Regions from separate parts of the Shewanella sp. N2AIL genome, predicted to be linked through region 3. Evidence: predicted binding sites of a transcription regulator. Region 3 holds the regulator's gene; each other region holds the start of a gene.
What was found. Region 3 encodes LexA, which represses DNA repair genes until DNA is damaged. Its sites were predicted from a motif close to TACTGTATNNNNATACAGTA; they were not measured.
Positions count from the first base shown of each region.

Region 1: MO387_RS07360 (YebG family protein) is a predicted target of LexA. The motif match lies at 7,557-7,576, and genes of this name have one in related genera.
Region 2: dinB (DNA polymerase IV) is a predicted target of LexA. The motif match lies at 2,451-2,470, and genes of this name have one in related genera.

Region 1 covers NZ_JALBYT010000009.1:15,909-26,305, reverse strand. Annotated here, with positions in the region: gene MO387_RS07390 (DUF1302 domain-containing protein) at 1-552, opposite strand, end outside; gene MO387_RS07385 (DUF2835 domain-containing protein) at 891-1,106, opposite strand; gene pepN (aminopeptidase N) at 1,150-3,699, opposite strand; gene prc (carboxy terminal-processing peptidase) at 3,784-5,829, opposite strand; gene proQ (RNA chaperone ProQ) at 5,858-6,487, opposite strand; gene MO387_RS07365 (GAF domain-containing protein) at 6,770-7,228, opposite strand; gene MO387_RS07360 (YebG family protein) at 7,246-7,545, opposite strand; gene MO387_RS07355 (paraquat-inducible protein A) at 7,753-8,385, shown strand; gene MO387_RS07350 (paraquat-inducible protein A) at 8,387-9,004, shown strand; gene MO387_RS07345 (MlaD family protein) at 8,991-10,397, shown strand, end outside.
Region 2 covers NZ_JALBYT010000023.1:19,473-29,869, forward strand. Annotated here, with positions in the region: gene MO387_RS14035 (DMT family transporter) at 1-315, opposite strand, end outside; gene MO387_RS14040 (LysR family transcriptional regulator) at 408-1,307, shown strand; gene dinB (DNA polymerase IV) at 1,351-2,427, opposite strand; gene MO387_RS14050 (methyl-accepting chemotaxis protein) at 2,617-4,620, opposite strand; gene bfr (bacterioferritin) at 4,917-5,384, opposite strand; gene bfr (bacterioferritin) at 5,394-5,867, opposite strand; gene nqrM ((Na+)-NQR maturation NqrM) at 6,129-6,353, opposite strand; gene MO387_RS14070 (FAD:protein FMN transferase) at 6,365-7,411, opposite strand; gene nqrF (NADH:ubiquinone reductase (Na(+)-transporting) subunit F) at 7,510-8,766, opposite strand; gene nqrE (NADH:ubiquinone reductase (Na(+)-transporting) subunit E) at 8,813-9,421, opposite strand; gene MO387_RS14085 (NADH:ubiquinone reductase (Na(+)-transporting) subunit D) at 9,427-10,059, opposite strand; gene MO387_RS14090 (Na(+)-translocating NADH-quinone reductase subunit C) at 10,059-10,397, opposite strand, start outside.
Region 3 covers NZ_JALBYT010000013.1:90,155-100,551, forward strand. Annotated here, with positions in the region: gene mtr (tryptophan permease) at 35-1,291, opposite strand; gene plsB (glycerol-3-phosphate 1-O-acyltransferase PlsB) at 1,291-3,714, opposite strand; gene lexA (transcriptional repressor LexA) at 3,875-4,495, shown strand; gene MO387_RS09945 (SulA-like leucine-rich domain-containing protein) at 4,492-5,004, shown strand; gene coxB (cytochrome c oxidase subunit II) at 5,406-6,962, shown strand; gene ctaD (cytochrome c oxidase subunit I) at 6,972-8,564, shown strand; gene MO387_RS09960 (cytochrome c oxidase assembly protein) at 8,566-9,147, shown strand; gene MO387_RS09965 (cytochrome c oxidase subunit 3) at 9,144-10,019, shown strand; gene MO387_RS09970 (DUF2909 family protein) at 10,024-10,242, opposite strand; gene MO387_RS09975 (SURF1 family protein) at 10,241-10,397, shown strand, end outside.

The sequences.
Region 1 (10,397 bases), on a different contig from region 3:
AACAAACGCATCTAACAAACGGATATCTTTACATTGTACTTCTGAAGCGCGGCTATCTTCACAAGGGTCAAATTCTTTGCCCGTGATCGGATCGTTGTAGTCATAATTGCCATCGTTCAGTTTACGATCATAAAAATACATACCGCGGGCGAACAAACCGTAGTTTTTGTATTTCAACGATAATTCATGCAAACCTTTGACGATCTCAGACGTAGTATCGCCTTGAGAATAAAGTAAGTTACTTAAGTCATTGTTGCTGGAATACGACCCGGGCTGGGCCCAAATCTCAGCTGAAGTATATTTTGTATTACCAAATGCGCTGTAATTAGACCAATCGAATTGGGGTTGATTCACCTTACCAATTTGACCTTCCCAATCGCGCGCCCCAACACGCCAGCTCGCACCAGCAGTCCACGTTGAGTCAAATGTGCCCTCAACCTCTCCCCAATCAAAAGATATTGCATTAACGCTTGGGATCATTAACAAACTCAATGCCGACGCCACCCCCAAAGCAAGCGCCGATTTGTTAAAACTATTTTTAACAATTTTCATTTTAGCTCTCCGTACCCTGCTGGATTCTTTGTTTTAGGAATTACAACCAACATCTTGTTAGCTCACAGGTAACATCATTGTTACAGCAATTAATCCCCTTGGGCAAGGCGCAGTTAGAGAAAATTTTCTAAAGAATTAAGCATGTAGACACATTTGTGCCAGCAGTTGAAAAGGTGGGATTTAAATTAGAGAAAAGCGGGAGAGAAATGAAGCGGGAAAAGATATCAAAAAATCATATAATTCATTAACATATTTAAAAACTAAATATCACAAACCGAGCCTGATAATCAGCCGACCGTTTAAAGTAATTACTCTAAGCCCAAATAAACAAATTCAGACTAGACTCGATTTAATGAAACAAATTGTCCCTTGTCATCTAAAACCAATTTAAAATAGCCTTGAATGCCATTTTCGGTTAAAAAACGTCTGAAATGACGGCCATTAATCCACAAAATACGTCCTTGCGTTTCGCGGACCTCAATTTTATCAGCAAGCCCTTGATAGTAAGGTAAGAAATCTCGATAGCTGATCGTTAGTTTGAAATACAATTCCATAATATCAGGGCGGCATCGATTGCCGCCCTCCTCCTACAAACCGCTATTTTGCCAATGCCTTAGAGACTTTTTCGTACATATCCTTAGATAAGTCAGGTAAAGCCAAAAGTTGCCCTAAACAGGCTTTTATTAAGGTTTGACGGCCTAAGTCGAATTTATGGAACTGGATCAATGGCGTCACCATGCGCGCCGCGACCTGCGGATTGAGCTTATTAAGGGTAATTAAGCATTCGGTTAATAACGCATAACCCTTACCGTCTTGACGGTGGAATTGGTAAATATTCCCCGCCGCAAAACTGCCCACTAACGCGCGCACTCGGTTTGGATTACTCATACTAAAACGCTTGTGCTGCTGTAATTGACGCAGACGTTCAATCACATCTTGCGCATTACGAGTCGCTTGCAACATAAACCATTTATCCATTACCAATGGCGTGTCCTGCCAACGCAGCTCAAATGCGGTCATCAACTCATCTCGACAAGGCAAATCACCCACGTTCGCCGCAGTCAGTGCGCCGAGGGAATCAGTCATATTGCTGGCTTTATCAAACTGAGCAATCACTAACGCTTCAGCCTCATCCGACACCCGTGCTAACCAAGTTAAACACTGATTTTTAAGCGCTCTTGCCTGCGTACTATCGACTGGTACCAAAGAGCGATAGAGCGCGATCAATTCATCTTCAGAGTGTGAAGCCAGCTCAGTTAACACAAATTCACGGGCTAAGGCTAACGCATCGAGATCAACGCTCTCTGTTTGCTCAATCAAAGCAGATGCCGTAGGTATGGCTAAGATTTCGGCAATCAATGCTGGGTCAAGTTCAGTGTCTAACAACACGCCTTTAAAACTATCGCGCACGCGGGGATCGAGTGTCATGGCTTGTTGCTGCTGTAAACTCGCCACATTTTGCCAAATCGCTTGGCTCACTAAGGTCACTGAAGCTTCCCAGCGCGCCACTTCGCTGCTGGCAAAACGCATCAAGTGAACCAGTTGATCCACATTGAATCTGTATTGTAATTTGACTGGCGCGGAGAAGTTTTGCAGCAGTGAAGCCACCGGTTTATGACTTAACCCCTCAAAACTAAACACTTGTTCCACTTGAGTAAAGTCGAGAACTTCATTCACTAAAGAATGCCCCTTGGCATCTAACAGTTCGATGCTAAAAGGAATATGTAAAGGTGATGCACAGTTCGCTAAACTTTGCTTAAGGGTTAATTGGTAAACGCCAGTTAGCGCATCGAAACTGTCCATCGCAGTCACAATCGGCGTGCCTGCTTGGCTATACCATAAACGGAATTGGGTTAAATCTACGCCGCTGGCATCTTCCATTGCCGCCACAAAATCATCGCAAGTGACCGCTTGGCCATCATGGCGTTTAAAATACAGTTTCATCCCCGCTTGAAACTTTTCTTCGCCGAGCAAAGTGTGCATCATGCGGATCACTTCAGCGCCCTTGTTATACACAGTGACTGTGTAGAAATTATTCATCTCAATCACAGATTCTGGACGAATAGGATGGGACATAGGGCCAGAATCTTCAGCAAACTGTTGATTCTTGATCACTTTGATTGCGTGAATTCGATTCACCGCGCGTGAACCTAAATCAGAGCTAAATTCTTGATCACGAAAAACCGTTAAGCCTTCCTTTAAACTTAACTGGAACCAATCGCGGCACGTCACGCGGTTTCCGGTCCAGTTGTGGAAATACTCGTGGCCTACCACCGATTCAATACCGTGATAATCCTCGTCTGTGGCCGTTAAGGTATCTGCAAGCACATATTTAGTGTTGAAGATATTTAAGCCTTTGTTTTCCATCGCTCCCATATTGAAAAAGTCGACGGCAACTATCATGTAAATATCTAAATCGTACTCGAGGTCAAAACGACTCTCATCCCATGCCATGGATTTTTTCAGCGATGCCATCGCATGGTGTGCTTTATGTAAATTACCTTTATCGACGAACACTTGCAGGATCACTTTACGGCGACTGCGAGTAATGAACTCATCTTGCAACAGATCAAAATCGCCAGCGACTAAGGCAAACAAGTAAGCCGGTTTTGGAAACGGATCTTGCCAGCAAACATAATGGCGACCGCCCTCCAATTCGCCTTGATCAATCAAATTACCGTTACTCAGTAAAAACGGGAATGCGGCTCTATCGGCTTCGATGCGCACAGTATATTTGGCTAATACATCGGGACGGTCGAGGAAATAAGTGATCCGTCTAAAGCCCTCAGCCTCACATTGCGTGCAGTAGGCACCATCGGACATATACAGGCCTTCAAGGCTCGAATTGGCCTCGGGATCGAGCTTAGTGACGATGTTCAGCTCAAACTCATCAAGCGCCGTTTCTAAGACTAATTGACCCGCGCTAACATGGTAAGGCACTGCCTCACCGTCAACCGTCAACGAGATCACAGTTAAGTCTTCACCATCCAACACTAGGGCTTGGGTATGCTTAGAAGCGCGTTTTACCCGACTTATCGCCTGCACCTGAGTCGCATTGCCCGCCAGATTAAAAGCTAAGTCAATCGTGTCTATCGTGAAGAGTGGCGCTTGATAATCTTTTAAGTATTTTGCTTGAGCTTGTGTCATTTCGATCCCTTTAACGCTGATCTAAATAAGAAAAAACGCGCCATAAGCGCGTTTTGATATTGGATAAATCGACTCGAGTAGCGCCTACTTAGCACTAGTTTTAGCCAGTTTTTGCGCATCAGCCATATCTAAAGTGATATAAGCCGTTTCATCTAAAAATGCGTCTGGCAATTCGGCGTCGTCTTTAATGTCTTCCATGGATTTAACCGGTGCTAAACCATTGGCGACTCGGCGCTCGTTCGTTCTATCGAGGACTTTCTTCTCATCGGCTTCGCGGGAGGCAATGCGCTCACTTTCAACCAGAGAAACTGTCTTCTCTTTGTGGTGCTTTTTAAAGTCGGCAATATCTTGATTGATATAAGCAAACTCTACACTGCTTTTGATGCGGTTAAGGTGCTTGGCCTCAAGGCTAGTCACTAACTCAGGCGTCACATCATTGAGCGTGCCATATTGTGCCATTGGCACTTTATCCCAAGGTAAGGCATTTTTCTCTTCAGCTTCACCGTACTCACCTGGCTCTAACGCACTTGGGTAAGCAATGTTTGGTGTCACACCTTTAAGCTGAGTGCTGCCGCCATTGATCCGATAAAACTTTTGAATTGTGTATTGCACATGACCAATTGGTTTTTCATACATGTCGTAGATACGGCCTAAGCTCTTATGCTGCTGCACTGTACCTTTACCAAAGCTAGACTCACCAACAATAAGTGCGCGGTCATAGTCTTGTAGTGCGGCAGCAAAAATCTCAGAGGCTGAGGCACTGTAACGGTCAACCATCACAGTCAACGGGCCCGCATAACTGGTTTTGCCATCGTTATCACGGTGCGCAGACACACGGCCATCGGCATCACGAATTTGCACCACAGGGCCCATATCGATAAAGAGTCCTGTCAGCAACACGGCTTCTGTTAATGCACCACCACCGTTACCTCTAAGGTCGATGACTATGCCTTCAACTTTGGCTTCGTTTAACTTCACTAGCTCTTTCTCAACGTCCTGTGACAGATTCATGTAGAAACCAGGAATATGGATCACACCGACTTTGCGATTAGCGTACTCGCCATCTTTAGGTTCAATCACCTTAGAGGTAGCCGCTCTGTCTTCAAGACGAATTTTATCGCGTACTAAGGTAACGTCGAATGGCTTAGCATTCGAACCACCTTTCTTCGGTAAAATTTGCAGTACGACTTTACTGCCCTTAGGTCCTTTGATCAGATCAACCACGTCGTCTAAACGCCAGCCGATCACATCAACAATTTCACCGCCTTCTTGACCGACGCCGACAATCTTGTCTTCTGGCGACAGTTTTTCGCTGCCAGCCGCAGGGCCGCCAGCAATTAAGCTTTTAATAACAGTGTAATCGTCTTCAAGTTGCAGTTGAGCACCAATCCCTTCAAGGCTTAAATTCATTTCCATTTGGAAACGTTCAGCATTGCGTGGCGACAGGTAACTCGTATGCGGCTCAATGCTGCGTGAGAAGGCATTCATCACGCCTTGGAACACGTCTTCACTGTTGGTTTGAGTCAAACGTTTGATGGCGTTGTTGTAACGCTTTTGCAGGATCTCAACAATCTCAGGCCATTTTTTACCTGTGAGTTTCAGATTTAGCGCATCGTATTTGACACGTTGACGCCATAACTCATTGATCTCGGCTTGATCTTTTGGCCATGCCGCATCGTCACGGTCATACTCATAGGCATCGCCGGGGGCGGAGAAATCCATCTCTTTGTCCAGAAGGGATAAAGCATAGACAAAGCCTTCATAACGACGCTTTTGGACGATATCAAACATTTTATAGGCAGGCTCAAGTTCACCAGAACTGAGCATGTCATCGAATTGGGTAGCATAAGGTTTAAAGCTATCGACATCCGCTTGGGTTAACACATTGCGGCGATAGTCTAACTGCTGCAGGTAACGGTCAAAAATTTGCGTAGAAAAGGCATCATCAAGATTAAATCTATGATAGTGCGAACGAGTGTATAAGTCCGTTACCCTTTTGCTCGCGACCTTATGTTGCGCTTCCTGCTTGAGAGTGGGTAACTCGCTGATTTGAATCGTGGGTGGTACGGCCCAAGCCGAGAATCCGACAAAAACAGTGGCGATCGAGGTAGCCAAAGTGAGTTTTCGCATCAACAAGTTACTCCGTTTTAAAAAATGATTACAGCAGGATATGTTCTGCTCTAACTTTAATCGTTAGGCCACTATCAAGCTGAACATGAATATCTTCCTTGTTAATATCGGTAATCACACCGGCTACGGGTGTCATACCTAACTTAACATTGACGCGTTGTTTTTTCGTTAAATCAGTCAATTGTGCTTGGACATAATTTACGACTGGCGCTGCAGCTTTAGGCGCAGGCTTAGCAGGACGCTCAGTTTTAGCACGTTGAGGAACAGCCACCTTTTTAGGTGCTTTCTTCGCCGCAGGCTTAGGTGCGAGTGCTGCACGTTTCGCTTTCGCTTTATCCTGACTTTCTTTCAACATGGCTTGAGCATGGTCAATGTGCTCTTGCTCTAACTCGCCGCAAGGTTCGCCATCCAGATTAACGCGTTGTGCGCCCGCTTTAACGCACTTTAAATAGCGCCAGCTGCTGGTGTAACGTCTTAAGGCAACTCTGAGCTGAGTTTTACTGACTTTAGAATCATCAGCCAACCTTTCAGCCAAATCTTGAAACAATCCGATTTTTAATGGCTTAGTTTCACCTTCAGCAATAAAGCACAAAGGAAATGTTTCATACAAATACGCCAAAATTGCATTGGTGTCGGTCAACTTTTCTGTTGATTCCATCATTACTTCCACAGTCAAAAAGGGACATCGATTCGAGGTGATATATATCAACTTCTTACGTGTCGTTTATCTTCGTTAAACTCAATATTGAGTCAACGTACAAATTAGCATCCTAGCCGCGTTTACTAAAGTTAAAAAAAATATACCTTAACAAATTTTTACAGCTCAAAACACTAAGCTTATTCATTGCATGCCAATCAAACCAGCTTAATGCGTGCAGGCGCATATTATAAGGCGCACGCCACCGATTGCGACTATGAATTATGCGTTATTGTACGAAAATTAATCAAATAGGCAGTTTTCAAAACTTTTAACCAGTAATTCCAGCCCCTTTTGGTCTTCTTCATCGAAACGATCGAAGATTGGGCTGTCAATATCGAGCACAGCAATCACGTTACCTTGGGCACGAACTGGCACAACGATTTCAGAATTACTGGCAGAATCACAGGCAATATGGCCATCAAATTGATGAACATCGGCCACTCGCTGGGTTTGATTGGTGAATGCCGCCGTACCACACACGCCTTTTCCTAACGGAATACGTGTACAAGCCACTTTACCTTGAAATGGGCCTAGTACGAGTTGTTCGCCACGCATAACGTAGAATCCCACCCAGTTCAGCTCAGTCAAATTATCATTGAGTAAGGCTGAAAAATTCGCCATTGCCGCAACAAGGTCGTCTTCCCCTTCCAACAAGGCCAAGGCTTGACGGTTAAGTGACTCATAAAATTTCGATTTCATTACATTTCCTAACAATTTTATTCTGCTGCTTCGGTCTTTTTAGCCGCTTTTTTCGCAGCAGGTGGATTCGTTGGCGTACTATTAACCTGAACGACACCTTTAAGCAAGTTCGTCAGCTCATCTTTATTGTTAGCAAAATAGAATGCGAGCTTTTCGCCCACGCTTTCATCTATACCTAAATCAGCTTTTTGAATGAAGGGGATAAGGTTATCGGCGATATCGAGCATCTTATCGTAGGCATCAGCCTCCTTCTTAGATGTGAATGTCATCTTTTCAACCCCTTCTCTGACCACGACAAACTGTGTTATTACTGCCATGACTGCCCTCGCACTGTTTTTATATACAGTAACTAGAGTGACATAGATTGAACTTGTGATGCAAGTGTTCTGATTAATCTGATATTATTAGCGTACTTTCGTTGCCAAGATTATAAAGCGCTAGACTGTGCAGAACGGCTTATTAGCACTACACTTTGCACCGATCTCGCTGTTATTACTCCTATTTAGGCTAATATATATTTTTATATGCATGAAAACGCAGCAGAAAATTCAGTAATCCTTTGCCGTTCCTGCGATTTAGCAGTCCGCAAACGTGCCTTGCCAAGCGGTGTCAGAGCCCTTTGCCCCCGTTGCAGTACTGCACTTTATGACACTCCCTACTGCTCTGTAAATGGCATGCTCGCCCTATGTATCTCGGCATTAGTGTTTTATTTTCCTGCCAATTTTTTACCCGTACTCGAAATTCACTTTTTCGGCAGTATTCGCACCACCACAGTTTTTCAGGGCGCGTTTGCAGTATTTGACCAAGGTTATTGGGTTGTAGGTTTAGCCGTGCTTGCCGCCGCTGTGATTGGTCCAGGCTTATTACTATTGTCGATACTGACGCAGATTTTGATTGTGAAATGGGGACTGAGTCGTCTTTTTTGGCGTAACTCATTAAAGCAATTATTGAAGTTTCATGGCGTATTGTCGCAGCTCACTATGCTAGAAATTTATGTGATCAGCTTTTTGGTTTCATCGTTCCAGCTTTCTGATTTTTCGGATATTTATTTTGGTATGGGCACATTTTGCTTCACTATGTTGTTTCTCGTGACTTTATTTCTTCAACGAGAGTACGACTTAGAACACATGTGGACTTTATTGGAAGGTCATCGCTGATATGAAGCAACAAGGTAAAGATATCGGCCTGTGTCTGTGCAAGGTATGCCGCCAGCTCAATAGTAGTGACCTCACCCATTGCCAGCGCTGTGAAGCTGAGTTACAGGTCAGGGACTATTCTAGCCTGCAAAAAAGTTGGGCTTTGTTGATTACAGCAGCCATCTTGCTGGTGCCAGCGAATATTTACCCCATTACTATGCTGACCAATCAAGGGCAAGTGCGGCACGACACCATTTTTTCAGGCATTTTGCATTTAGTGCATTCAGATATGTTGCCCATTGCCGTGATAGTTTTTACTGCCAGTATTTTAGTGCCATGGATTAAAATCATCGGCTTATCCATTTATCTGTGTGCGATCAGCTTTGATATTCCGATTTCAAAAAAGAAATTGATGGTGGGTTTTCACATCATCGAATGGATTGGTCGTTGGTCTATGCTCGATTTATTTGTCATCTCAATCACAGTGGCATTAGTGAATATGGGACAACTACTCGATGCTAAACCCGCGCCTGCAGCGACTGCATTTGCCTTGGTTATTCTGTTAACTCAGTTAGCCGCAAAAGTGTTAGACACTCGTTTACTCTGGGATCGATTGGAACCTCAAGATGACACAAATTGAATCGCCGAAAGTTGTAAAGAAAAAACTCTTTTCGCCCATTTGGCTACTGCCTATTGTCGCGTTGGCATTGGGTGCATGGCTGGGCATCAAGAGCATTAAAGAATCGGGCGTTGAAATTCAAATTCACTTTCCGAGCGCCACAGGGATTGACGTAGGTAAAACCTTAGTCAAATACCAAGGCTTGACTGTCGGTAAAGTCAAAGACATTGGCATAGATGAAGATCTCAAGGGCGTAAACGTTAAAGTCATGATGGACTACCGTGCTAAGCCTTTCTTAAATAAAGAGACCCTCTTCTGGCTTGTCACCCCCAAGGCCAGCATCACAGGTGTTGAAGGCTTAGATGCACTGTTTTCGGGTAACTACATTGCGATTCAACCGGGTAAAGGTAATGCGTCAACATTTTTTGAAGCAGAACGCCAACCACCGCCGATGCAAATCGGCTCAGAAGGTGTGATGGTCGAATTGACCTCAGACAAACTCGGTTCGCTCGATGTTGGCTCGCCGATATTTTTCCGCCAAATTCCGGTTGGAAGCGTAGTCAGCTATCGTCTAGATGGTAATCAAAGAGTCATCATCAGCGCCTTTATTCAAGAGCAATACGCGCGATTAGTGAAGAAAAACTCTCACTTTTGGAATGTCTCCGGTGTTAAAATTGATGCTTCGCTGACTGGGGTTAAAGTCAGCTCTGAGAGTTTGGCATCCATTCTGGCTGGCGGCGTGAGTTTCAGCTCTGACGATAAAGCGGATATTGCCAAAAACGGCGACGTTTTTTCGCTTTATGATTCAGAAACCACAGCCCTTGGCGGCATAGAAATAAACCTAACCATGGCTGATGCTAACGGCGTCGACAAAGGCACTCGCATTGTTTATCGCGGCATCAGTATCGGCAGTATTTTAAGCAAGCAACTCACCGCCAATGGCGTAACAGCTGTGGCTAAGTTTGAACCTCAATACGGTTCACTGTTAACTAACGACGGCGTGTTTTGGCTTGAAGGTGCCGATATTTCCCTCTCAGGCATTAAAAATCCAGAGCGTTTACTAACGGGCAGCGTGATCAACTTCCTGCCGGGCATTAATACAAAAACGGCGATGCCAAGCAGTTTTGCCTTACAAGCCAAAGCGCCTGATTTACTGCAATCGAAGAAGCGTTTCTTGACCTTAACCTCAGCCGAAAACATGGGCATTTCAGCGGGCGCCGAAGTTCGCTTTAAGCAAATCCCTATTGGCTCAGTGCTTGCGGTTAAGTTAACCAAAGATTTATCGGCGGTGGAATACCAACTCGAGTTACAACCTGAGTTTGCTAGCCTAATTCGCAGTGACAGCTATTTTGTCCCTGAGTCAGCATTAACAGTAAAAGCATCACTAGAGGGCGTTTCAGTCAAAGCAAGGGAC
Region 2 (10,397 bases), on a different contig from region 3:
CGCCATAATCAAGGCGCCATTGGCGGCAGAGGTGTACTGCAGCCCATTAAATAACGCCAGATTTAAGCCGCCCACACCAATCACGCCCACTAGCGCTATGACAGCGTATTGCGCCAAACTCAATTTGGGCCAAGCCTGCCGAGTAAAAACGATATATAACGCCAGAGTCACCGCCGCAATGGTAAAACGCCAGAATACGAGGGATTCACCTGACATCTCCTCCAGCACTCGCTTAGCAATGGGAAACACGCTGCCCCAGCTAAAAACGCAAATCAGTAGACAAACGAATGTCATGTAAGGTGTATGGGATTTCATATCGGACTCTAGGGAGGTAATTGGGATTGAGCTTAGTTTATAAGTTTCATATATTATTAAAACCTACAAGATTGAGAGCTTAAATTCCAAATATGAAACTTAATTATTCCTTAGACGATATGCGCCTATTTTGGGTGGTGGCACAACAAGGGAGCTTTAAGCTCGCGGCGCAACACTTAGGCATTCCACCTTCAACCTTAAGTCGTCGAATCAATCTGTTAGAACAATCATTAGGCCTGCGTTTACTGCACAGAGACGCACATAGAGTCAACCTTACCGCCACAGGTCAGCGTTATCTCGAACGCTGCGGCCCGCTGTTTATCGAGTTAAACCAGGTATCCGGTGAGTTGCATGCGGATAAACATCAAGCGGTTGGCAAACTGCGGATCTCGGCGCCCATTAACACTACCTATCGCTGGCTAGGTGAATCACTCAACGCCTTCCAACGGCATTATCCCAATATCGACATCGATTTAAGCCTGTCGAACATGAATATCGATGTCAGTGAAAACGCCATCGATATCGCCTTTCGAGTGGGTGAACCTAAAGATCCCGATTGGATTGCAAGGCCGCTCACCACGATTAGCTTTGTGCTTTGCGCCAGCACATCGGCAACCCAGTGGCATGCACTGCAAGCCATAGAAGCACTCGAACAGCATCCAGTTATCATCGCAAAGCCCGTAAAAACATGGCGCTTACAGCACAATATCACAGGGCAAGATTTCGAGTTTGAGCCGAGGGGGAACATCAAATTAGCCGTCGATGATATGGCGATCGCCAGTCAGGCTGTAGTGGCGGGACTCGGTATTGGACTATTGCCCATCAGCATGGCGAGTGAACAGATACAAAGCGGCAAGCTCGTTCAAATACTGCCAGAATGGCAAGGTATTCCGCGCACCGCCTACTTGATGTATCGCGATCGGGACAACTTACCCTTGCAGGTCAGACTGTTAATTGATTTTATGTTGGCAAATCCACCCGAGGCTTATTGAGCCATTCAGGTATGAGTCTGCGGCGTATCGACTCAGTAAACGCCTAGAGCGCTAAATCAAGCTGAGTCTGGGCATTTAGGATTTCGGGCACTGCGAGGATAGAATCGGCGAGGCCGACCGAAATACCTAATAGGCGAATGCCGCGACCCTCTTGCCTTGCCATCGCCTGTGCGAGTAGATCATAAAACATCACAATCGAGACTTCATCGCTACGATGCTCAATGGTGGTTTGTTTGAAATCATTAAACTTGAGTTTGACCACTTGCTTGTGAATTTTGCGCTCTTTAGCGCTGCGGCTCAAACGTAGGGCTAATTCTTGGATCAACCCCGGCATCACTTGCTGGCACTGCTCTAGGCTATAAATATCCTTTGCCAGCGTAGTTTCAACACCCACTGATTTACGCTCTCTGTCGGCGGAAATGCCCCGCTCATCGATGCCTTGGGAACGCTCAATCAGCACGCCACCAAACTTGCCGAATCGCGCCAATAACTCAGGTTTAGAATAGGCTTGCACATCACCACAGGTATTGAGCCCAAGCGAGGAGAGCTTTTCGGCGGTGACTTTGCCGACACCGGGAATTTTACGCAGCGATAAGGTTTTAACAAAATCAGGGAGTGTCTCAGGGGTAATCACATATTGGCCGTTTGGCTTATTCAAATCCGAGGCAACTTTAGCCAAAAACTTCACAGGTGCTATGCCTGCCGAAGCGGTTAACCCAGTTTCGGCTAAGATATCGCTGCGAATGGCCTGCGCAATCAAGGTCGCCGAGCCCTTATATTGTTGGCACTCACTCACGTCTAAATAGGCTTCATCTAAGGACAACGGCTCAATCAATGGGGTATAGCGGGAGAAAATTTCACGAATTTGCAGTGAGACATCTTTATAAACCTGCATCCGCCCAGGAACCAAAATGAGATCGGGACACAACTTAAAGGCATAAGCGGTCGCCATCGCCGAACGCACACCGAATTTACGTGCCTCGTAACTGCAAGTGCTAATAACACCACGACGATCGCTGCTGCCGCCCACAGCTAAAGGCTTGCCACGGTATTCGGGAAAGTCGCGCATTTCCACTGCCGCAAAATAGCAGTCCATATCGATGTGAATAATTTTTCGCACGTTGAATTCCTCCAACGCCAAAATACTGTATATAAAAACAGTAATCAAGTGTTCGTCATCAATTTAGCGAGGATCGGGCGGGAAACCTAAAATTAAAAGGAGCCTAAGCTCCTTTTGTGAGTGCACTATGAGTGATGCCGTGATTGAGCTGATGGTCAGTGAGCAAATAGTTCACTGACCAACTCAGGCTTAAATCTTAAATTGGCCGATATTGCGAGTAAGTGCGCGGGTCATATCCTCAAAGCCTTGCAAGCTTTGCGACAAGTCCTGACTCGAAAGCAAAGACTGATCCGACAACCCCCGCACATTATCGACATTGAGCGCCACTTCCTCGGCTGCCACGGCTTGCTGATCGATTGCTACGGTTATTTCAACCGTTTGCTGTTGGATTGACATAATCGCCGTGGCAATATCATTCAGTGCCGCTTCGACCTGAGTCGTTAACTCTTGCCCCGCTTTCGCTTGCTCAACGCCCGATTCCATCACTTGCTCGGCCTGCAATGCGCTTTGTTGCAAGGTTTGGATAATGCCTTGAATGTTAGCGGTAGAATCTTGGGTACGCGATGCCAACGTGCGCACTTCGTCTGCCACCACAGCAAAGCCACGGCCTTGCTCACCCGCACGCGCCGCTTCAATTGCTGCGTTAAGGGCTAATAGATTAGTTTGCTCGGCAATGTTACGGATCACGCTCAAGACTTCACCGATTTGCTCTGAGCTATTGCGTAAGTGTTTAATCACTTTCGCCGCCGCAATCACTTGTTGCGACAGTGCCTTCATCCCTTCGGTCGCACGGGAAACAATCTGTGTACCATCGTAGGCTTGAGTTTGCGCCTTCTGAGCAAAATCATTCGCCCTCTGGGCACTGACAGCCATTTCTTGACTGGTTTGCGCCATTTGCGTTGCAGCGGTAGCAACCGAATCTATCTGCTGCTTCTGCGATGAGACCGACGACACGGCTAAATCGCAAATCTGCCGCGCATCAATAACACCCGTGCCTACCTCTTGGGTTAAACTGCGCGTATCCAACAGCATGTGCTGCACTTTCTCGGCAAAGCGATTAAAGGCATCGCCAAGTTTGCCTAACTCGTCTTCTCGATCCATTAGAATACGTTTTGATAAATCACTGTCACCTTCGGCAATATCTTCCATCGCATCCAATAAATTAGCGAGTTGACGTCTAAAGGGTAGCAACATCAACCATACCGTCACCCCCATTAGCAGCATGATACCTATGGCGACCATACTCGCATTCCAGAACGTAGCGGTCACTGGCGCTTCAATCACTTCGTGGGGCAACATAAAGGCTAAGTGCCACTTTTGTTTGGGATAATCGCCGCCCACAGTCACAAAGCTCACCCGCTGGGGCACGCCATTGAACGTAACGTTAGCAAACCCTTGCGCTTCCCTTTGCATCTGTTGTCTTAATGCCGAAAACCCTGAGGTCTGCTTAAACTGAGTGTCCACTTGATTTGCCAAAGAACCCGGCGGGAAACGTTCTGAAAAACCAGGGAAATACACCAACTTGCCTTCGTCTGTCATCAAGAAAGCTTGGCCAAAGTCACGGTATTTGATCGGTGCCAGCAGGGATTTACCAATAGTATCAATCAAAATATCCATGCCGCCGATCCCAATCAGCTCACCATTGGCAGCATAAACAGGGGTTTTAACCGTGGCAGAAATTGAACCATCGTTCGCATCGACCGCAGGATCGCCAACAAACAAGCCACGCTGGTCAATCGCCTCCTGCCACCAAGGTCGTTTGTTGGTGTAGTAATCTGGGTCGCCATCGAAGCGGCCATTAAGGTCAAAGTACTCGAAGGTATTGGCCGAGCCAAAAAACACCGACTTAACATCGCTATCGCGATCGGAGAAAGACTTAAAGTAAGCAATAATGTCTTGATAATGGCGATCAGCCGCGAGATGACTGCCACGGGCGTGATACTGAGTAAACCATTTGACTAAACCCGGCTCGGCAAACACTGAATGGATCACTTGGCCCTTAGCAATAAAGTAACCGCTAATCTCATTGGCTTTTAAGGCAACTAACGCCGAAATATCCGCATCGACCTGCTTTCGCGTGTTATCACTTTCTTTCGTCACCAACAAAGCGGCGACTAAGGTAAGCAGTACAGCAAGCGCTCCAACGATAGTCACCACTAACTGCAAACTTAGAGAACGTTTCATATATCCCATCAATCTTCCCGTCTGGCTGGCCAACAAGTTAACAATATGGCTCGCAAAAATAGTTTTACACGGTAACAATTTTTACCTGTTAACAACAGATGAAATCGCCATAAAAAACGTAAATAAGTATTTGTAAAGAAAGGATATTGGCCTTATAACAGGATTCGCTAAATTTAAGATGTTTTGCAGAGGATGAGTTTGTAGAGGCAGAGTTTTACAGTCAGATAGACTATATACAGATTGGATTAATAGGAAGCGGTAGAAATAGGATCAGCGAGACACTCCCGCTGATCTCGATTTAGTGATTACATCTTAGTTTGTAGGTAGTTTTGTAGCCCAACACGGTCGATAAGTCCGAGTTGTTTTTCGAGCCAATACATGTGGTCCGACTCAGTATCGTCGAGTAATACTTCGAGGATTTCGCGGGTTTGGTAATCTTGCTTCTGCTCACACAGGGCAATCACTTGGCGCAAATCGTCCGCGACCTTGTACTCGTAGGCGAGATCATTACGCAGCATCTCTTCCACATCTTTACCTATGTTCAACGCCTCACGGGCGGCAACATTAGGCGTTCCTTCGAGGAATAAAATACGCTGTACTAATTTGGCCGCATGGGCTTTTTCATCATCGGACTCATGGGCGATGCGCTCATAGAGTTCATTCAAGCCCCAATCTTCGTACATATGGGCATGGACAAAATATTGATCCATTGCCGAGAGTTCTCCCGTTAGGAGTCGATTTAACGCATCGATGACGTCTTTATCGCCTTTCATATTCCGCTCCTATTGGTCGCTAATTTGCGATTGTAGATAATTTTGAATCCCGGTTAGCGTAATGAGCTCTTGCTGCGACTCAAGCCAATCTAAGTGTTCTTCCTCGTCTTCAAGGATGTCTTCCAGCAGATCGCGGCTCACATAGTCTTGCTCGGCTTCACATAGGTTAATGGCATCACGCAGCAATGTCAGTTGCTCTTGCACCATGGCCAGATCGCAGTCGAGCATTTCTTGGCTATGTTCACCAATGCGAAGTTTCTCGAGTTGCTGCAAATTTGGGAGACCCTCCAAAAACAACACGCGCTCGATGAGCTTATCGGCGTGCTTCATATCTTGGATGGATTTTTTGTATTCGACGTGATTGAGTTTCTCTAAGCCCCAATGTTTAAACATGCGGGCATGGAGGAAATATTGATTGATGGCGGTCAACTCACAGGTAAGCACCCGATTCAGTTGCCCAACCACTTTAGGATGACCTTTCATAAGTTACTATCCTTGGTAAGCGTGAAAAAGATTGATCTAAATCAAGCTTCTAGCCTAGTACAATTTACCCATCAACTCAAATTATCTTTATATTTCACAAACTTAATGATGAAAAGCATTCTCATTCCTGCTTAGATTAACGCGCTATCTCCCTCATAACCCAAGGATAAATTTAATTGGATGGTCTAGCTTGATAAGTTTCATGCAAAAAAATAGCCTCCAGATGGGAGGCTATTGTCGAAACAGACGATTGAGAGAATATTAAATAATACGATCTTTGGTTAACTTCTCACGGCGCGCTTCTTCAGCGGCCATACGACGTTTACGTTTGTCACAAGGGTCATCACAATCACACGCTTTCTCAATCCCTAGAACACCTAAACCGCCACAGCTTCCTTCGACGGCTTTGCGCTTGATGAGATAACCTATCGACATCAGCAAAAAGAACAGTAATAAAACTACAAATGCCGCGATAAAAGTGCTCATGTTAACTCCAACTACTTAAGGAAAGGCTTGAAGGCGTCACTGTAATAGACTTTAAATCCTTCGCCTTGCTTTTCAATTAGCATTATCGCCAAGTGTTCCTTCTTGGCAAGCTCCAATGATGCTTCTGTACCTAAAACCATCATAGCCGTCGCAAAACCATCGGCAGTCATGCAATTCTGATGCAATACGGTCACAGATGCTAGCTTATGATTGATTGGCAAACCGGTACGTGGATCAATTATATGGGTAAAACGTTGGCCGTCTTCCTCATAATAATTACGATAATCGCCCGAGGTCGCCATCGCCATAGTCCCTGGTGAGATAACCTGCTGTACGGCTTCAGAGCCATCATCGGTCGGTTGCTCTATGGCAACGCGCCAAGAGCTACCATCGCCTTTAGCACCTTTAATGCTCAGTTCACCGCCAATTTCAACTAAATACCCAGTCGCGTGGTATTTATCGAGAATGGAAGCCACTTTATCAACCCCAAACCCTTTGGCGATTGATGACAGGTCTACGTACAAATGCGCATTATGCTTACTTAAACGATGACCTTCTATCGAAAGCTCACTAATACCGGTTTTGGCTTTCGCCGCATCGATATCGGCCTGAGTCGGAACCTTAGTTGGACGCTTATCAGGACCAAATCCCCACAGGTTAACTAAAGGACCTAAGGTAATATCAAGTGCCTTATCCGTCACTTGATATAAGCGTATTCCCTCTTGCACCACTTTGATGGTATCCGCTGAAACTTCAACGCTTTGCTCCAATGGCAATTGGTTGAAACGGGATAATTCTGAATTTGGGCGATACGTCGACATCTGGTCATTGACTAGCTCAAGGGCTAAATCAATTTCCGCTTGAAGTAATTGCGCCGTCGGCATCAGCTCATTCGGCACGACTTTAATGTGATAAGTCGTCCCCATAGTGCTGCCCGCTAATGAAATGACCTCATTCTGCTTTGAGCAGGCTGAAACAAAAAAGGCCAGCCCTACGAGGACTAGCCAGTTAAATGAATGCTTTAATACTGAGGTATTGATCTTTAAGGTCTGAAACATAGTGACCTACTACTCTTATTTGGGCCCTTAAATGCAAAAGTTGCAGATGAGAGATTATCCTCAACATCTGCAACTTTTCTATCTAGGACTAATGAACATTAGCCGCCGAAGTCATCTAACAAGATGTTTTCGTCTTCGACACCAAGATTTTTCAACATACCAATTACGGCAGCGTTCATCATTGGAGGTCCACACATGTAGAACTCACAATCTTCTGGTGCATCATGGTTTTTCAGATAGTTTTCATACAATACGTTATGAATAAAACCTGTGTAACCATCCCAGTTATCCTCTGGTTGAGGATCTGAAAGGGCCACATGCCATACGAAGTTATCATTCTCAGCCGCAAGGCCGTCGAAATCTTCTACGTAGAACATTTCACGTTTAGAACGTGCACCGTACCAGAAGCTCATCTTACGTTTAGACTGAAGACGCTTCAGTTGGTCGAAGATGTGCGAACGCATTGGCGCCATACCCGCACCACCGCCGATAAACACCATTTCTGCATCGGTATCTTTCGCGAAGAATTCACCGAATGGGCCAGAAATTGTCACTTTATCGCCAGCTTTTAAGCTCCAAATGTAAGATGACATCTTACCGCAAGGCAGAGTCAGGTTACGTGGTGGAGGCGTAGCAATACGCACGTTCAGCATAATAATACCGAACTCTTCTGGGTAGTTAGCCATTGAGTATGCGCGAATCGTTTCTTCATCAACCTTAGATTCAAGATTGAAGAAACCGAAGTGTTCCCAGTCGCCACGGTATTGTGCAGGTACGTCGAAATCTGCATATTTAACATGGTGAGCAGGTGCTTCGATTTGAATATAACCGCCAGCACGGAAAGGTACAGATTCGCCATCAGGAATTTGCAGCTTCAGTTCTTTAATGAAAGTGGCTTTGTTATCGTTAGAGATAACTTCACATTCCCATTTTTTGATACCGAAGATTTCTTCGTCAAGCTCGATTTCCATATCGTTCTTAACGTTAACCTGACAAGAAAGACGACAGCCTTTACGGGCATCACCTTTGCTAATGTGGTCAAGTTCTGTTGGCAGAATATCACCGCCGCCAGACTTAATCACTACGCGACATTGGCCACATGAGCCACCGCCACCACACGCACTCGATACAAAGATACCGCTGTTAGCCAAAACGCCTAACAACTTACCGCCAGCACCGGTTGTAATTGCTTTTTCAGGATCGTCATTAATGCCGATCGTGATGTCACCGCTAGCCACTAACTTAGACTTAGCGAATAAAATCACTAATACCAAGATGAGGACGATAGCAGTAAACATACTCACACCGAGGTAAACCTCGAGCGGAGTAGATTTAAAAATACCAAGAATATCCATTAACTTATCCTTAGAAGGTCCAATTCAAGAAGCCGTTATGTGTCTCTTACAGAGACACACCAGAAAACGACATGAAACCTAAGGCCATCAAACCAGCAGTGATAAAGGTAATCCCTAAACCACGTAGGCCGTTAGGCACGTCGGCATACTTCAGCTTCTCACGGATACCGGCCATCAATACGATAGCTAATGCCCAACCCACTCCTGAGCCGAAACCAAACACCACACTCTCGCCTAACTTGTAGTCACGCTCAACCATGAATGATACCGCACCGAAAATCGCGCAGTTCACTGTGATCAAAGGTAAGAAAATACCTAATGCGTTGTACAAAGGTGGAAAGTACTTGTCCAGTGCCATTTCCAGAATTTGAACCAAAGCCGCAATCACACCGATAAAGGTAATGAATTTCAAGAAGCTTAAGTCAGCTTCAGGTGCGCCAGCCCAAGCAAGTGCACCAGGAGCAAGCAGCCCTTGATAGATAACTTGGTTTGCTGGGACAGAGATAGTTAACACTACAACTACCGCAATCCCTAGGCCCATGGCTGTGGTGACTTTCTTAGACACAGCCAAGAAAGTACACATACCTAGGAAGAAGGCCAGTGCCATGTTTTCAATGAAAACAGAGCGAATTAACAGGCTAATATAATGTTCCATCGCACTTACCCTTTTGCTTCAACTTGCTCTGGCTTATAGGTACGAATAATCCAAATCAGAACACCGATCAGGAAGAACGCACTCGGAGGCAGTAGTAGCAGACCGTTTGGTTGGTACCAGCCGCCATCAGAGATCTTGTGCAGGATTTCAACACCGAACAGAGAACCGTTACCAAACAGTTCACGTACGAAGCCAACAGCTAACAGAATCGCACCGTAACCTAAACCGTTACCGATACCATCCATAAAGCTCATCATTGGCGGTGTTTTCATCGCGTAAGCTTCGGCACGACCCATTACGATACAGTTCGTAATAATCAGACCGACGAATACCGACAGCTGCTTAGAGATCTGATAAGCATAAGCCTGCAGCAATTGGTCAACCACGATTACCAAAGAGGCAATAATGGTCATCTGTACGATAATACGCACACTGCTTGGAATATGATTACGGATCATTGAGATAAACAGGTTCGAAAACGCTGTTACCGCAGTTAACGCCAACGCCATTACCAGTGCAGTTTCGAGCTTGCTCGTTACCGCTAATGCACTACATACACCAAGTACTTGTAAAGCAATCGGGTTGTTGTTGACTATAGGTCCGGTCAGAACCTGTTTCAGTTCTTTAGCGTCAGACATTAGTTGAGACCTCCATTGCGTGCTTTTTCAATGAAACTCGCAAAACCTTCTTTCCCTAACCAGAATGTCAGTGAATGTTGCACACCATTACTCGTTAAGGTTGCGCCAGATAATGCGTCTACACCGTATTCAGTGCTAGCAACAGCTGGGTTTTTAGTTACGCTGATAGCAATGTTACCTTGCTCATCAAATAACTTTTTGCCATGCCATTTCGCTTTCCACTGAGCATTTTGCACTTCGCCACCTAAGCCCGGCGTTTCGCCTTGCTCATAGTAGACTAAGCTTTGCACTGTGTTTAGATCAGCATCCATAGCAAGGAAGGCATACATAGTAGACCA
Region 3 (10,397 bases):
CCCTCTCGCAGAGGGCTTAAATCATCGAAACAAATTAGGAATATTGCGGCAGTAAATTTGCCATCGCGAGCAGATGACAAGCACCCGTGACTATGCCAAATAACACCACAAGAATAATCAGCGGCGTACCGCCTATCACTCTAAAACCTGTGCTCTCGGGGAATAACTGCCGTGATTTATAGGCCATCAGCGCCGGGACGATTACCGCCCACACTGTCGCCGCTAATGCCGCAAAGCCAATCGCCACTAAGAAGCCGTCGGGGAACAGTAATCCTAAAATCGTCGGCGGCACAAAGGTCACTAACGCGGTTTTCATCCGGCCCGAGCGCGAATCGTCAAAACCAAACAAGTCGGCGAGATAATCAAACAGACCTAAGGTCACCCCTAAGAAAGATGAAGCCACGGCCAAGTTAGCAAACAGGGTCAACATACTGTTCAACCAGCTACTCGCCATCACCTCGGACAAAGCGCCCACCAAGACCCCCATATTGCCGCCTTGGGCAATAATGTCGATAAACTGGCTGCGGGGAATATTGCCCATAGTCGCCACTAACCAACAGGCATAAATCACCAGCGCGATAAAGGTGCCGACGAAAATAGCCTTGATAATGGTGGTGGAATCTTTGCCGTAATACTTCACTAAGCTGGGAACGTTACCATGGTAGCCAAAGCTGGCAAGACCAAAGGGTAGCGCCGCCCACAGATAAGGTGAAAAGCTATTATTACCATCGGGTTCGAGCAACTTAGTCACATCGATTTCGATCAGTAAATTGCCGATTGCAAGGAAGAAGGTAATGATCATACCGCCGAGCATAATCGTGGTAATGCGATCCACCGCCTTAGTGCTGATCAATACGATACTAGCCAACACTATGGCAAACACCAGCCCAGCAACACTTTGCGGTAACTCAATTCCCATGCCCTGCAAGCTGTGATTCACAATCGAGCCACCACCGCTGATATAGGCATAAGTCAAAATATACAGCACGAAAGCGATAGAAACGCCGTTCACTATCCGCCAAAACTGCCCTAAGGTTTGCTTGCTTAAAGTATCGAAGCTAGCACCCGGTTCGAAATGCAAATTGGTTTCGAGCAGCAATAAGCCCGACATCAACATGCAAAACCAAATGCCCAATAACATTAAAATCGAATAGCCAAACCACATACCGGCACCGACCACGGGCAGAGAAAACATCCCTGCACCTACGGTCGTGCCGGCAATAATCATGGCGCCGCCGAGCAAGGACTTACCTGCGGGCTTATGCTTACCCGCATTCATATGATTTGCCATTAAACTGTATGCTCCGCGGTGACACTCGCCACTATCGTTTGTTTCACTGACGGACGTAATAAGCTATTGGCTTGATCTCGTATGCGATTGATATTGGACTTATCTTGGTTATCCGCTAGATAGCCCAATTCTTTGAGCTTAACGCTCAAGGTGCCGTAAAGTTTCTTATCGTAGAACTCAGGCGCGGTAATGCCATGCAAAGCGCCTAAACGCTGGGCGAGTAGATGACTCTCAGACTCAAGTTCTGAGCGCTCCATCTTAGGCCTGTTCGCTAACAGATTGAAAATAATGGCATAGCGTTGCAGAGTCTCGCTTACTGAACTGGCTAACAATAATAGTTGGCTAGTGTGCTCAGGCACGACGGTTAAGGTATCAGTCTCAACCACTAACCCTTGTTCAATGAAGAAATCCAGCACTTGATTGACATAGGCAGGTACATCCTTAATGCCCATGAAGAGTTCGGCTTTCAGCAGTGGATAAAAATCGGCAACGATTGACACCACTTGCTGACGCGGGATCTGCTCATTATGCGTTAAACAACTCGCAATTAATGACGGTACAATAAATAAGTGGATGATATTGTTACGATAGTAAGTCATGGACACAGCCTGACTCGCCTCGATAGACACGATTTCACCTAAAGGATCGGCACAAACAACAAACTTATTCAGCTCTAAACCTTGCTGCACTAAATGCTTACCATCACCTTCGGCAACCGAAGTATAAGTAGTGTAAGGCACTTTTTTGAGTAGAGTCAGATACAGATCAAGCTGACGTTCCAGCAGACTGCGCTCTAAGGCATTTTGATCTGTGGCCAGCAACACTAAACTCGTCAAGGTCACCGAACTCGCCGCTGCAGCATCGTTAATATTTGTCATCACTCGATTCGCCAGCACGTTTACCGCTGGCGTTAACCAGCTTGGTTTTTGCTCAGGATCATCGGCCAACTCAGTACGCCAGTTTGGCGCGCGCTCATTTAAGAAGTTTTGCAGAGTAATCGGCTCGCCAAAGTTCACATAACCTTGGCCGAAATTACCAAGTTTGCGAATCGCACCAAACACCTGCCACACAGATTCTTTTTTCTTTTTCTTACCACTTAACTCTTTATGGTACGTCGCCACTTCCATCACATGGTCATAGCCTAAATACACAGGCACCAATGTTACCGGACGCTCGATACCGCGCAGCACGCTGTTCATCGTCATAGCAATCATGCCGGTTTTTGGCGCCAATAGACGACCGGTACGTGAGCGGCCGCCTTCGGAGAAATATTCCACCGAATAACCTTTCGCAAACAGTTGATCTAAATACTCACGGAATACTGCGGTATACAGCTTGTTGCCATTAAAACTACGGCGGATAAAGAAGGCACCACCGCGACGGAACATAGGCCCCGCGGGCCAGAAGTTGAGGTTAATACCGGCTGCAATGTGCGGCGGAACCATGCCTTGATAATACAAAATATACGATAACAGCAGGTAATCCATGTGGCTGCGATGGCAAGGCACATAGACAATCTCGTGGCCATCATGGTGCAACTGGCGAACTTGCTCGGCGCCTTTGATGTTGATCCCGCTGTAAAGCTTGTTCCACAACCAAGTTAAAAAACGCTCGGCAATACGCACTAAACTATCTGAGTAATCGGCAGCGATTTCATCGAGATACTCAATAGCCGTCTCGCGCGCTTGGGTCTCAGAAATCTTTTTGTTGGCCGCTTCTTCTTGAATCGCTTTACGCAGCGACTCGGATTTGAGCAGCGAATGAAACAATGCTTGGCGATTTGGCAGCACAGGCCCTGTCATCACCTTACGTTGACGGCGGAAATGCACCCGCGCGACCCGCGCTAATTTATGGGCAATCCCCATGTCAGTGCCGTGTTCGTCGGCCATGTATCGCAGAGATACCGCATTTGAAAACTGTACGAAGTTATGTCGACCTAAGAATAAAATCATCAAGCATTTGCGCAGCCAAGTCGGGTTTTCCCGCTCAAACACAGCCGCCTTCATAGTGTCGTCTTCTTTCCCTGGCGTGCGGCCCCAATATAGGCTTACGGGCACCAGTTGAATGTCTAATTCAGGGCGTTCCTTATGCACGGCCAATAAACGCATAAAGCATTCGAGGAAAGGCTCGTTACCCGCACGCTCACCAAACAGCGGCTTACGCCCTTGAAGGCAGACAACCCGAGGCGCGATTACACCATTTGCCACTAAAGGCTCATAGGGGCTCGGCAGTCCTAACTTAGCCGTAATTTCGCTCAGGGCAGCGATGTCACTCAGCGATTCCGTTTTCATCACATAAGCAAGGGGTCTGGAGGCATCCAGATTCAGATCGGCAAAGGGATCCTGAGGCACAACAATAGTGTGCACTAAGTGTTTTTGGATCCAGCGTAATGATTTCAACCAAAGAGAGTCGTGTTTAGGCATTATTCTTATGCAATTAAGTACGTTTACTAGCCCGGTAGAATACCAGACTATGGGTAATATTCGCTAATTCTCTCCAACATAGCTAAAAAGTGGTTAATACTTGCGCTGCAAATAATACTGTATATACTAACAGTAACTGTATAGAAAAACAGGAAACACCATGAGACCTTTGACGCCACGCCAAGCTGAAATTTTAGAGCTAATTAAACGAAATATTGCCGATACTGGCATGCCACCCACTCGGGCAGAAATCGCGACCCGTTTAGGTTTTAAGAGCGCCAATGCGGCTGAAGAGCATCTTAAAGCGTTGGCGAAAAAGGGCTGCATTGAGATCATGCCAGGCACATCGCGGGGCATTCGTCTGACTGCGGAAGTCGAAGAAGTAACTGAAACAGGTTTACCGCTTATCGGTCAAGTAGCCGCTGGCGAACCTATTCTCGCCCAAGAACATGTTGAACAGTACTACCAAGTCGACCCAAGCATGTTCCATCCCGCCGCCGATTTTTTACTGCGGGTTAAAGGCGACAGCATGAAGAATATTGGCATTCTCGAAGGAGATTTGCTGGCTGTTCATAAAGTACAACAAGCTAGAAATGGTCAAGTGGTTGTCGCTAGAGTCGACGACGATGTCACTGTTAAACGTTTCGAAAAAAAAGGTAATGTGGTCTATCTACACGCCGAAAATGAAGACTATTCCCCGATTAAAGTGGATTTAGGCTATCAAAGTTTAACAATTGAAGGACTCGCCGTCGGTGTGATCCGTAATGGAGATTGGCTATGAACAAACTACTTGGCAATGCACCCCGCCATCCGGGCTTGTGGCTCGATGAAGTCCGTGATGCCGACTATGACTGGCACCATGCACCTATCGCCTGCATGCCAACTAAGACTCAAGGCCGCCAAGAGTTAATCCATTTGAGTGCGCAACTCGCCCAGTTAAGCCAACAGGGTCGTTGGTTAGTGCTCATCAACCCACCGAGCATTGGCTACAAACAAATGCTCGCCAATGCAGGCGTGCGTATGGACAGAGTCTTGCTGGTGCACGCTAAAGATGAAGTCGAAACCCTGTGGGCAATGGAAAAAGCCTTAACAAGTGGTACGTCCAGTGCAGTTATTACTTGGACCCAATCACTGGATGCACGCGATAATCGTCGCCTGCAAATCGTGGCTAAAAGTGCCCGCGCCATGGGTATAGTGCTTGAAGACGTAAACAGTCACTTACACGGCGACGTACGCATTGAGCAAGGCAATCTCTTCGGCCAACAATCTTTTTTTAGCGCTGTACATTAAATATTCATTTATTTTTTACCTTGAAAGCCGCCTCGCCTATGAATGTGAGGCTTTTTTTTGGCAATTTTTCAGACAATTAGATAAATAAGTGATCTTGATCAATATTTAAACAGCAAGTATGGTTGATTTAGTCGGCGATGATATATCGCCGCCCGTGGCAAATAAATCGAGCCGTAATCGAGTTCAAAATGCCACTAAAAATAGAGAACAGATTTATTTCAGTCGTATGTGCCAGCGTGGCTAATACCAGCAGTAACAATACTTAATTAAAAGTAACAGCCGCCAACGCACGTTGAAGTCAAAAACGCTTTTTTGGGAACTGAAGAGTTTGCATAGAGTTGAGACTTACTGTGTTGCTCTTCTTTGTAGTTGCTATTCGCAATTGGCAGAGGAGAAGTCTTGTGAAGCAATTGTTGTATTGTTTACTCGTGGTGTTATTCGCACCACCGTTGGCCGCCGCGGACATGCGGTTCAACATGACCCCTGGCGTAACCGAGATCAGTGGCAAGGTTTATCACTTGCACATGACCATCTTGTATATCTGCTGCGCCATTGGCCTTGTGGTCTTTGGCGTGATGATTTACGCCATGATCAACCACAGAAAATCCAAAGGCGCTGTCGCGTCGCACTTTCACGAAAGCACTAAAGTTGAAATCGCTTGGACGATTCTGCCATTTATCATTTTGATCTTAATGGCGATTCCAGCGACAAAGACCTTAATTGCGATGGAAGATCCCAGCGACGCCGATCTGACCGTTAAAGTCACGGGTTCCCAATGGAAATGGCATTACAGCTATTTCGATCAAGACATTGATTTTTACAGCATACTCGCAACCCCTAGAGCCCAAATCGACGGTACCGAAACCAAAGGTGAACACTACCTATTGGAAGTCGATAAGCCGCTCGTACTGCCGATAAATCGCAAAATCCGCTTTTTGATGACCTCTGAAGATGTCATCCATTCATGGTGGGTACCTGCTTTTGCCGTGAAGAAAGATGCTAATCCTGGGTTTATCAATGAGGCCTGGACTCGCATAGACAAACCCGGCATTTACCGTGGTCAATGCGCGGAACTCTGCGGTAAAGACCATGGTTTTATGCCGATTGTAGTGCAAGCCTTACCCGAAGCCGAGTTTGAAGCTTGGGTAGCGGAGCAAAAACAAGCTGCAGGCGCGGCGGCAGAAGCTGCTCAAGCTGCATTGTCACAGACCCTTAGCACAGAGGAGCTAATGACCCAAGGTGAGCAAGTTTACCTCGGTCACTGCGCAGCCTGCCACCAGCCTAATGGCGAGGGGTTACAAGGCGTATTCCCACACCTCAAAGGCAGTCCGATAGCAACGGGACCGCTCAGCGGCCACCTTGAAATCGTGCTCAACGGTAAAACGGGTACGGCCATGCAAGCCTTTGGTAAGCAATTGACTGCACAAGAAATTGCCGCAGTGATTACCTATGAGCGTAATGCTTGGGGCAATAATACTGGCGATGCTGTGCAGGCCAAAGACGTTAACGAGCACATGAACGGCAGTGCTGGCACACAGGCACCAGCTACCGCACCAGCCAATACGACCCCAACACCCGCACCTGCAACTGAGCCCGCAGCCGTTGTCGACTCCACAACCATAGTCGATCCGGCGAGCCTCCCCACTCTCACCCACGACGCCTTGATGGCCGAAGGTGAAACTGTTTACGCCACCACTTGTGCGGCCTGCCATCAGTTAACGGGAGCTGGCATACCACCCGCCTTCCCCGCACTCGCTGGCAGTGCTATCGCCACAGGACCCGTCGCCAATCATCTCGATATTGTGATGCACGGCAAAACGGGCACGGCTATGCAGGCATTTGGCAAACAACTCAGCCCACAGCAACTCGCGGCCGTCATTACCTATGAACGTAATGCTTGGGGCAACAATACCGGCGATACAGTGCAACCCGCTGATATCGCAAGCCATGGACAGTAGGGGATTATGATGAGCACAACGACTCAAGATCAAACCGCAGCCCATGATGACCATCATCATGGTGCGCCAAAGGGCATCATGCGCTGGGTGCTAACCACCAACCATAAAGACATTGGTACTTTGTATTTATGGTTCAGCTTCATTATGTTTTTAACCGGTGGCGCTATGGCCATGGTGATCCGCGCTGAACTGTTTCAGCCCGGATTACAATTGGTCGAGCCCAACTTCTTTAACCAAATGACCACAGTCCATGGGCTGATCATGGTATTCGGCGCGGTAATGCCAGCCTTTACAGGGCTCGCAAACTGGCTGATCCCTATGATGATTGGTGCGCCCGATATGGCGCTGCCACGGATGAATAACTGGAGTTTTTGGATCTTACCCTTCGCCTTTACCATCCTACTCAGCTCGCTGTTTATGGAAGGTGGTGGACCTAACTTTGGTTGGACCTTCTACGCGCCACTGTCTACCACTTATAGTCCTGACAGCACGGCACTCTTCGTGTTCTCTATTCATATCATGGGGATAAGTTCGATCATGGGCGCAATCAACGTGATTGTAACCATAGTGAATTTACGTGCGCCCGGCATGACATGGATGAAGCTGCCGCTGTTTGTGTGGACTTGGCTTATCACAGCATTCCTGCTGATCGCTGTGATGCCAGTACTCGCGGGCGCTGTGACTATGGTACTGACCGATAAGTTTTTCGGCACTAGCTTCTTCGAAGCCGCAGGCGGCGGCGATCCTGTGATGTTCCAGCATATTTTCTGGTTCTTCGGCCACCCTGAGGTCTACATCATGATTTTGCCGTCCTTTGGCATCATCTCCGCCATAGTACCCGCCTTCAGCCGCAAACCATTATTCGGCTATGCATCAATGGTTTATGCCACTGCCAGTATTGCAATTCTGTCGTTCCTCGTGTGGGCGCACCATATGTTCACTACAGGCATGCCAGTGTTTGCCGAGCTGTTCTTCATGTATTGCACTATGTTGATTGCGGTGCCAACGGGGGTGAAAGTGTTTAACTGGGTCGCGACTATGTGGCGCGGTTCACTCAGCTTCGAAACCCCTATGTTGTTCGCCGTGGCCTTTATCATACTCTTCACCATTGGCGGGTTTTCGGGGTTAATGCTTGCCATTACGCCAGCCGACTTCCAATACCACGACACCTATTTTGTGGTGGCGCATTTCCATTATGTGCTCGTGACAGGGGCGATTTTCTCCATCATGGCGGCAGCCTATTACTGGCTCCCTAAGTGGACGGGGCACATGTACAACGAGCGACTGGGGCAATGGCATTTTTGGTGTTCGGTGATTTCAGTCAACGTGCTGTTTTTCCCGATGCATTTCCTTGGGCTAGCTGGTATGCCAAGGCGTATCCCCGATTACTCGATTCAATTTGCCGATGTTAATCAAATCGTCTCGATTGGTGGCTTCGCCTTCGGCTTATCACAATTGATTTTCTTAGTGTTAGTCATCAAGTGCATCCGTGGCGGCGAGAAAGCCCCCGCTAAACCCTGGGAAGGTTCCGAGGGTTTGGAGTGGACATTGCCAAGCCCAGCGCCTTACCACTCCTTCACGACACCACCTGAGGTGAAATGAAATGACGAACCATCACCAGCCAGAAAAACCTAAGTCAAATCGAAAGCTTATCAGCATGCTCGTCATGGGCTGTATTGGTATGTTTGGTTTTGGGTTCGCGCTGGTGCCGCTATACGATGTCCTGTGTGAGAAACTAGGGATTAACGGTAAAACCTCCAATACTGCCAGTAGTTATCAAGCGATAACCATAGATACTAGCCGTATTGTCACCGTGGAATTTATCTCCCAAGTGCAAACGGGTATGCCGTGGAAATTTGAGCCGCAAACCAAGCGGCTCGAAGTTCACCCCGGCGAACTGATACACACAGCATTTTTGGCACGCAATGTGTCAGACAGAGCCACGGTCGGTCAGGCGATACCTTCAATATCACCCGGCCAAGGCGCTGCATATTTTAATAAAACGGAATGTTTTTGCTTTAATCAACAGCACTTAGCGGCTTCGACCAGCGCTGAGTTGCCGCTCATTTTCTTTGTGGATCCTCAGTTACCTGAATCCATCCACACTCTGACCCTCTCTTACACCCTCTACGACATTACCGACAAGCAGTTAGCGTCTGCCATAGAGCAAGGAGCTGCAAAATGACCACAAAACATGAAAATTACTATGTACCCGCCCAAAGTGCTTGGCCCATCATTGGCGCAATAGGATTGTTTCTAATCGCCTTGGGTGCAGGGCACTTTGTCCATCAACTAAAATCAGGCGCATCGGGTGGCGGTTATATCCTGCTAGCGGGTATCGCCGTGATCCTCTTTATGCTGGTTGGCTGGTTTAGAACCGTGATCAACGAATCTATGACTGGGCTTTATTCGCACCAAATGGATAGATCCTTTCGCCAAGGTATGAGCTGGTTTATTTTTTCAGAAGTGATGTTCTTCGGCGCATTTTTTGGTGCGTTATTTTATGCCCGTATGGTCGCAGTGCCTTGGCTCGGTGGCGCCTCCAATAATGCCATGACACACGAAGTACTCTGGCCACAATTCGAAGCCGTTTGGCCGTTGCTCACTACGCCAGATGGCACCAAAACCGAAGCTATGCCGTGGAATGGCCTGCCGTTAATCAACACTATCGTGCTGCTGACCTCCTCAGTCACCTTACATTTTGCCCATGTCAGCCTAGAGAAAGGCAAGCGCTCGGCCATCACACTGTGGCTCGGGATCACCATACTTTTGGGTATGGGTTTCCTTGCCTTGCAGGCCGAAGAATATATGCATGCCTACCATGAAATGGGGCTCACCCTGACCTCAGGGGTTTATGGCAATACCTTCTTCCTCTTAACTGGCTTTCACGGCATGCATGTCTCGCTCGGCACTCTGTTTTTATTAGTGTTGTTTTTCAGAGTGTTGAAGGGTCACTTTAGCGCGGATAAGCATTTTGCTTTCCAAGCGGGGAGTTGGTATTGGCACTTTGTCGATGTGGTCTGGCTGTGTTTGTTTATTTTCGTCTACGTACTTTAAGGCTTTAGTAAGGCGTGGGATTGGGGCTGATTAACCCAGTCCCTAAGGCCACCAGCAGCAACAGAATAACGAGTACCGAGAAAATCACCCGGCGACCAAGATAACGGCTCATAGGCACTTGGTTGTCACCTCTCACCATAATAAACAAGGCTCTACCTAGATTAAAAATGATGAACAGCAACAGCAGAACTAAGACCAATTTAAAAATGAATAGGGTATTCATGCAATATCCTTATGTTCTGCTGAATAAATTAACGGTTTTTTTACTGATATTGACTGTGGCTGTATTCGTGATGTTGGTCAAGTTGGGTCTATGGCAATTAGCCCGCGGCGAAGAAAAAACCATGCTGTTAGCCCAAATGGAGGCAAGACAATCCT